2 regions of the Acidovorax sp. GW823-FHT01C06 genome follow, and region 2 is predicted to be linked to the other one. Evidence: predicted binding sites of a transcription regulator. Region 2 holds the regulator's gene; the other holds the start of a gene.
What was found. The regulator LexA, encoded in region 2, represses DNA repair genes until DNA is damaged. The targets are predictions, from matches to a motif close to ACTGTATNNNNATACAGT.

Region 1 (3,477 bases), 170 kb from region 2:
CGCCGCCACGCGCAGCACCTCGGCCGCCGGGCGCCACTGCTGCATGCGCTCGGGGCGGTGGTCGGCCTGCAGCACCGGCGCCTGCACATGCTCGGCCCCCAGCCGGGCGGACAGGCGCTCGAGCAGCTGGTGCAAGGCCTCGCCTTGCACGCCACCCGGCAGGCCCGGGTCGCTGCCCCCACGGCCATCCGGCGGCAGGAGGCTGGCGCTGCGGTGCGCCAGCGGGGCCGCATCCAGCAGGCGCAGCGTGATCTGGTTCGCTGGCGCGGCCAGCGTGGTCCGCGCCAGGTTTTCCGCCAGGAGCCGCCGCAGATGCGCCATGTCCTGCGTGGCCTGCGCCGTGCGCACCTGCAGCGCCTGCACGGGCGCGATCACCACGCCGTCGATGCGCCGCAGGTCGTGGCGCCACGCCAGCTCCAGCCCCAGCACACCTTGCTGGCGTGCCTGCAGCCAGCCATACAGGGCCGCGATGCCACGGTGGGCGCTCCAGAGCAGCGCATCGGCCGACGCCGCCAGCGCGGGCAGCTCCAGGGTCAGCGCGAACTGTTCGGGCAGTTCCAGCCACGCATGCGCTTCGGGGGCATCGCCAAAGGCCTGGTCCAGGGCCCGCAGCACCCCCGCGCCAAAACGCCGCGAGACCCCCGGGCGCGGCAGCGCACGCAGCGCCCCCCAGGTGCGGCAGCCCATGCGCTCCAGGCTGGCCACATGCGGGCGCAAGGCGGTCAGCGTATGCAAGGGCAGCCCTGGCGGCCCCTGCGCAGGCGGCGCCCGGCCCGCCAGGGCCAGTCTCAGAAAGCCGTGCGCCACCAGCGCCGTGGGGCCGCAGCCCCACGGCGGCTGCGCACAGGGCCTACTTCCTTCAGAAAAAACAGGCTCTCCTTGCCCGCCCGAGGTGGAAGCCGCCACGGCCCAGGCCTGCAGCACCTGCGCCAGCAAGACATCGCGCCCGCCCCAAAGCCGTTCGGTGGAGGACACTTCCAGCAGCACGGCCTCATCGTCCACCAGCGCCACGCGCGGTGTAAAACGCAGCGCCCACCAGCCCGCCGACGGCTCCATCGCCACGGCGGCTCCTGCCAGCGCCGTGGAACCGCCCTCCCCCTCATCCGGCCGTGGCCATGGCAGCGCGATCCAGTGCATGCCCCCTCCCCCCTGGCGATGCGGGCGCGGGCGCCCGACGCGGCACGGCGCCCCCGGCGGGGAGTGCAACGGCCAATGCGCCCCGGCCTTCCTCCATCATGCCCACCGCCGCGGCCTGGGCAGCACGCCGCCGTTCGGCCTGCGCCGCCAGCACCTGCGCCAGCAGAAGGTGGCATCCGGGCAATGGCAGCCCCTGCGCCAGGGGCGGCCCCCGGCGCTTGAGAATGTGCACCTGCATCCCGGGGAACACGGGCGTGCCCGCGGGCATGGGCATGCCCTGGACTTGCAGCCGCAGCAAGGCTGGCGACGCCTGGGGGGCCGCGCTGACGGGCCGAAACACCCACAGCAGCTGCTGTTGCTGGGCCGCGGCCAGCTGCAGCCGGCGCAAGGCCGCCGGCTGTGCCTGCGGCAGCCAGGCCATGACGGCCAGCACATCCCGGCACCGCAGCGCCTGCTCGGCGGCCCACAGCGCCGACATGGCCGTATCCGCCCGCACCAGGCCCAGCCGCCCGGGGGGCAGCCCCTGGGCCTGGAGCGCCGGGCCAAAAGGCTCGCACGGGGGCGCCACCACGACCACGGCCCCATGCCGCGCGGCCGTGGCCTGGGCCAGGGCGGGCAGCACCAGCTGCCATTCATGCAGGCCCGCCAAAGGCTGCAACACCTCGCTCAGCGCCCCGACAGGCCACCCTCCACCCGGTAGCTGCGCATCCAGCAGCGCATACCCCGTGGGTTGCGCCTGGTGCTGGCCCGTGCCCACCAGCCCGTCCGCGTGCCAGACGCCAGGCACGGCAAATGGCAGATCGGAGGCGACAACCCGCAGGGAGTGGCGTTGCGCAGGCATGGTGGGAAGAGAGGGTCCGAAAACACGAATACTGTAAATATAACCAGTATTTTGCCAACAGCATGAAAACCTCGGAAAGGCCCGGGAAGGCCCTGCCATTCAGAGCTGTGCGGCACACGCCGCGCTCCCTACAATGGACCGCAAAAGGAAACAGAGGGAGTCGTTCAATGAAGGCAATCCAGTCGGCAGCAGTCGCCCTGCTGCTTCTCCTGTCGGGCAACACGTTCGCCGCCTATGCGGTCTACGTTTTCGAAAGTGGCGGCAATGTGGTCGCCAGCGGCAGCGGCCGCATGAACATGGCAGCCCTCACCCCGGCCGGCAACGGGCCTCTTTTCTCCGTGGTCATCCCCTCGGCTGCGCTGATTTTCACCGGCACGGCCGGGACGGTGGAGGCCTACATGGGCGTCTCCGGGCCTCCCATGCTGGGGGCGGGAGGCCCTGTCCTCGCCGATACATCGTCGGGCGACATGGTGGGACTGGACGGCATGATGGCACCGGGGTTTGTCTTCGCCCCCCTGGGCTACGTCTCCGGATCGGCGCTCGCTTCCTCGGCCACCTGGACGGGGACCTCGCTGGCCAGCCTGGGGCTCACGCCAGGCTCCTACACCTGGACCTGGGGCGCGGGCCCCACCGCCGATTCGTTCACGGTCCACGTGGGCATCGCGCCACCCGCCGCCCCGGCCTCCATTCCAACGCTGTCCGAATGGGGCCTGGCGATCCTCTCGGCCCTCATGGCGGGATGGGCGATGCGCCATCGCCTCCCGCGGCGCCGCAACAAGGCGGCCTGAAAACACGTTGACTCACGGGCCCCGGCAAGGCGCTTGCGCGCCCCCGAAAAAATCCTGAGCAGGTTCTCAGAGCTTTCGGAGGGCCCAATCACACCAATCCGCCACCGCCCCATCCGCGGGCGTGGCGCGCTGCGCCAGTTGCGGCCAACGGCGGTGGCTGGCATTCAGGATGCTCTGGAGCTGCCACAGCGCCTCGCGCCCCACCAGGGCCACTTCGGCCATGCCCATGGTGTCGCCCCGCAGCTGCGCCATGAACTCGCCCTGCTGCTGGGGGTGCGAACCAGCTTCCGTCAGGGCTTTCTGAAGGGCCAGCAGGCGGGCATCGACAAATGCGAGGGCGCTCCCCGGCAGCGTCTTCGCGCTGGTTCCGGGGGGCAATGCGGCCTTGAGCTGGTCCCAGCAGGCAAAGGCCTCGGCGAGAAGGTCCATCTGGCGTGGGGCATCGTTGCCCAGGGGCATGAGCGCGGAGTCGCGGGCGACCTCCTCCTGCAGCAGGGGCAGGAGATGCGCCACCAGCGCCGATGGGAACTTGCGATGGTTCAGCCGCAGCACCAGTGACAGGCGCTGCGCGGGCATGTCGTCGTATTTCTCGTAGAACGCAGCCACCACTTCGGCCAGCAGCAGGATGCGGCCCAGCACCGAGATATCCGCACCCGCCAGCCCGCGCGGATAGCCGCTGCCATCCATGCGCTCGTGGTGTTCCAGCACCGC
Region 2 (3,477 bases):
CGCGCAGCACGTTGCCAAGGCCGAAGTTGGCGGGCATGGATGCGGTCTTCAGCCCGGACTGCTGCCAGGCGCCGTGCTTGAGGTTGGCGATGTACTGCGGCAGCCTGCGCATGGCTGCCATCACGAGGGCCCAGGTCAGTTCGGCCGGGGCCACCGGGGACCCTATGCCCTCGGCCACGGCAATGCCCCGCTCCGTGCACGCCGTCACGTCGATGTGACTGCCGATCTTGCCGGTTTGCGCGATCAGTTTGAGGCGGGGAAGCTTTTCCACCAGTTGGCGCGTGATCTGTGTGCGCTCCCGCACCAGAACGATGATGTCGGCATCCTTCAAGCGGACAGAAAGCTGCCCAAGTCCTTTGACGGTGTTGGTGTAGACCTTGGCGGTGTACGCGTCGAGCCGGGATGCGCAGTGCAGCTTGCGGACTGCGTCCTGGTAGTCGTCGAGGATCACAATGTTCATCCCGATATTGTGCCTTGGTGGCGCAACCGGCATTCACCGGGCCGCCGTCCTGGGGCATCAAAGTACGAGGCTTTTGGTGACGGAGTGTTGGCGCATCCCGCAAAACGCTGCCGCCCATGGCAGGACGGGGCGGGGCCGTGCCATCGCTCCCCGGCCGTTTTTCTCACGCCCGCAGATCCATCTCTTTCGAGAAGGAACGCCACACGCCAACGAGGACCGTGCCGTTGGCGCCGTTGGCCCGTGATGAAGGAAGTATCTTGGTCTCAAGAGGCCTGAAGGGCTCCCTCGCAGGCCACCATGCGGTCCAGTTCCGCGCACACGTCGGCCATCCTGCCGGCGATCACCAGCCGGCCTGTGCCGGGGGCTGAGATCCTGCGCAAGACCTTGGCGGTCCGGCGGCCCGATCCATCGGTGGGCCGCGGTGCTGCGCAGGCGCTGCGGCTTCCTGCGGGCGGTACCGGCATCGCGGGCGGTGCTCTGCGGGTGGCGGCCTGCCGCCCGGGGCCTTCGGCGGGGGGCGTCTGGGGCGTGTTGACCGTGAAGGGCCAGTTGCCGCGCAGCGGACGTGGGCCAGGGAGACCCTGCGGGCGGTGGATGCTCCTGGAGCCGGCCGTGCCCCGGCCGTCGCTGCGGTCCGTGCCATCGTGGTGGGAACGGGGTGGGGGCGAACCTGCCGCAGACGGCATCGCGAGCGCGGCGGTCGAGTGAAACCAGCGCGTCAGCGAGCGCAGCGGCACGGAGAAGGCGGAAAAGGTGGTCAAGGCAATTCCCATGTGAAAACTCCGAAGGTCGGGGGTTGGACATAGGCAGGATTGCAAATTGAACCCGCACCGCAGGGCTGGCGTGCCGGTTTGCCCGGCACACCAAACGCCCGCCACCTGCAATGCGGTAGTGAATGGACCAGCAGCCGGGACCGGCTACATCAGCATGGTGTTGCGAATGAGGCCTACCGCGAGACCTTCGATTTCGAAAGGTTCGCCAGGCTGTACCACGATGACCGGGTAGTCCGGGTTTTCAGGCAGCAGCTCGATGGCCGTGGCGGTGCGCCGCAGGCGCTTGACCGTCACGTCGTCTCCCAGGCGGGCCACGATGATCTGGCCGTTGCGCGCCTCGCGGGTGGACTGCACGGCCAGCAGGTCGCCATCCATGATGCCGGCATCGCGCATGGACATGCCACGCACCTTGAGCAGGTAGTCGGGCTTGTGCTGGAACAGGCTGTTTTCCACGCTGTAGGTCTGGTCGACGTGTTCCTGCGCGAGAATGGGCGAACCCGCCGCCACACGCCCCACCAGGGGCAGGACCAGCTGGGAGAGCCCGGGAATGGGCAGGTGGAACTGGCTGCCGCGCGCTGCATTGATGGAGCGCAGCGTGTCGCTGCGCAACCGGATGCCCCGCGATGTGCCGCTCACCAGTTCGATCACGCCCTTGCGTGCGAGGGCCTGCAGATGTTCTTCTGCCGCATTGGCCGACTTGAAGCCCAGTTCAGCCGCGATTTCGGCGCGGGTGGGAGGCGCCCCTGTGCGTGCAATGGCGGTCTGGATGAGGTCCAGGATCTGTTGCTGGCGGGCCGTGAGTTTCGGGTTGTCGAGCATGGTGGTTTCCGGTGGAGGCGGCTACAGTGACGGACAACTGTTTTTTAATCCAGTAACTGTATTTTTCACCAGTTTTTCGGAGTATGCAAGTGAGTGGGCAAAAAATTGTGGTTTTGGGCACTGGAGGAACCATTGCCGGCACGTCGGCACAGGCGGGCGACAACATCGGGTACACCGCCGCGCAGGTCGGGGTGGAGCAGCTGCTGGTAGCGGTCCCCGGATTGCAGGAGGCGGCCGGTGGCATGCTCGTGGCGGAGCAGGTGGCTCAGATCGACAGCAAGGACATGGATGGCGGGGTGTGGCAGGCCCTGGCGCTGCGCTGCGCCCACCACCTCCAGGACGCCTCCGTGCGCGGGGTGGTCATCACCCACGGCACCGATACGCTGGAGGAGACGGCCTGGTTCCTGAACCAGGTGCTGGATACCCGGCTGAAACCCGTGGTGCTGACCTGTGCCATGCGCCCGGCCACGGCGCTCACGCCCGACGGGCCGCAAAATCTCCTGGATGCCGTGGCGGTCGCGGTGGCTGCGGGTGCCCGCGGCGTGCTCGCAGTGGCCGCTGGCGAGGTCCACGGCGCACAGCAGGTCCAGAAGGTGCATCCGTACCGTGTCCATGCGCTCAGTTCGGGCGAGGCCGGGCCTTTGGGGTGGGTGGAGGAGGGCGCCATTCGCCTTGCGCAGGATTGGCCGATACCGCCCGCCAAGCATGCGTGGGGTGCTCTGCAAAATATAGCAAATGCAGCGGCCTGGCCCCGCGTGGAGGTGATCATGAGCCACGCGGGCGCCACGGGCGCCATGGTGGATGCGCTGGTGCGTGACGGCGTCCAGGGGCTGGTGGTGGCATGCACCGGCAACGGCACCATCCACCACCTTCTGGAAGCCGCATTGCTGCGCGCGCAGGAGGTGGGCGTGCGGGTGGCCCGGTCCACGCGCTGCGCCGAGGGGCGGGTGCTGCCCAAGCCTGGTGACCTGCTGCCTGATTCCGGCGGGCTGCCGCCCCTGAAGGCCCGGATCTCGCTGATGCTGGACCTGATGCGCTGAGCGCGAAGGCTGTCCGGTGTTGTTTGCAGCCCTCAAGACACACGCCTGGGCCTACCCGGCGCTGGAAGTGGTGCACATCGTTGGCATTGCCCTGCTGTTGGGCAACCTGGTGCTGCTGGAGTTGCGCGTGTTTGGCCGGGGGGCGGCGCTGCCCGTCAAGGACCTTGCGCGGCTCAGCCTGTCGCTGGCATTGTGCGGCTTTGGCCTGGCGGCGGCATCGGGCCTGCTGATGTTCGCCACCCAGCCTTCCGAGCTGCTCGCCAGCCGCGCATTCACCTTGAAGATGCTGCTGTTAATGCTTGCGGGCTGCAACGCCGCGTGGTTCCATGGGCGTGGATCGCTGGCGCGCCTGGACGCCCTGGCCCGGGTGCAGATGCTGGCGTCC

Region 1: imuA (translesion DNA synthesis-associated protein ImuA) is a predicted target of LexA. The motif match lies at 2,009-2,026, and genes of this name have one in related genera.

What each region holds. Positions count from the first base shown of each region.
Region 1 is NZ_JBXAKN010000003.1:178,858-182,334, forward strand. It holds gene AC1RCS_RS08975 (DNA polymerase Y subunit UmuC family protein) at 1-1,137, opposite strand, end outside; gene imuA (translesion DNA synthesis-associated protein ImuA) at 1,100-1,978, opposite strand; gene AC1RCS_RS08985 (IPTL-CTERM sorting domain-containing protein) at 2,146-2,766, shown strand; gene AC1RCS_RS08990 (HD-GYP domain-containing protein) at 2,833-3,477, opposite strand, start outside.
Region 2 is NZ_JBXAKN010000003.1:6,837-10,313, forward strand. It holds gene AC1RCS_RS08195 (D-2-hydroxyacid dehydrogenase family protein) at 1-460, opposite strand, end outside; gene AC1RCS_RS08200 (hypothetical protein) at 724-1,221, opposite strand; gene lexA (transcriptional repressor LexA) at 1,378-2,052, opposite strand; gene AC1RCS_RS08210 (asparaginase) at 2,136-3,092, shown strand; gene AC1RCS_RS08215 (hypothetical protein) at 3,112-3,477, shown strand, end outside.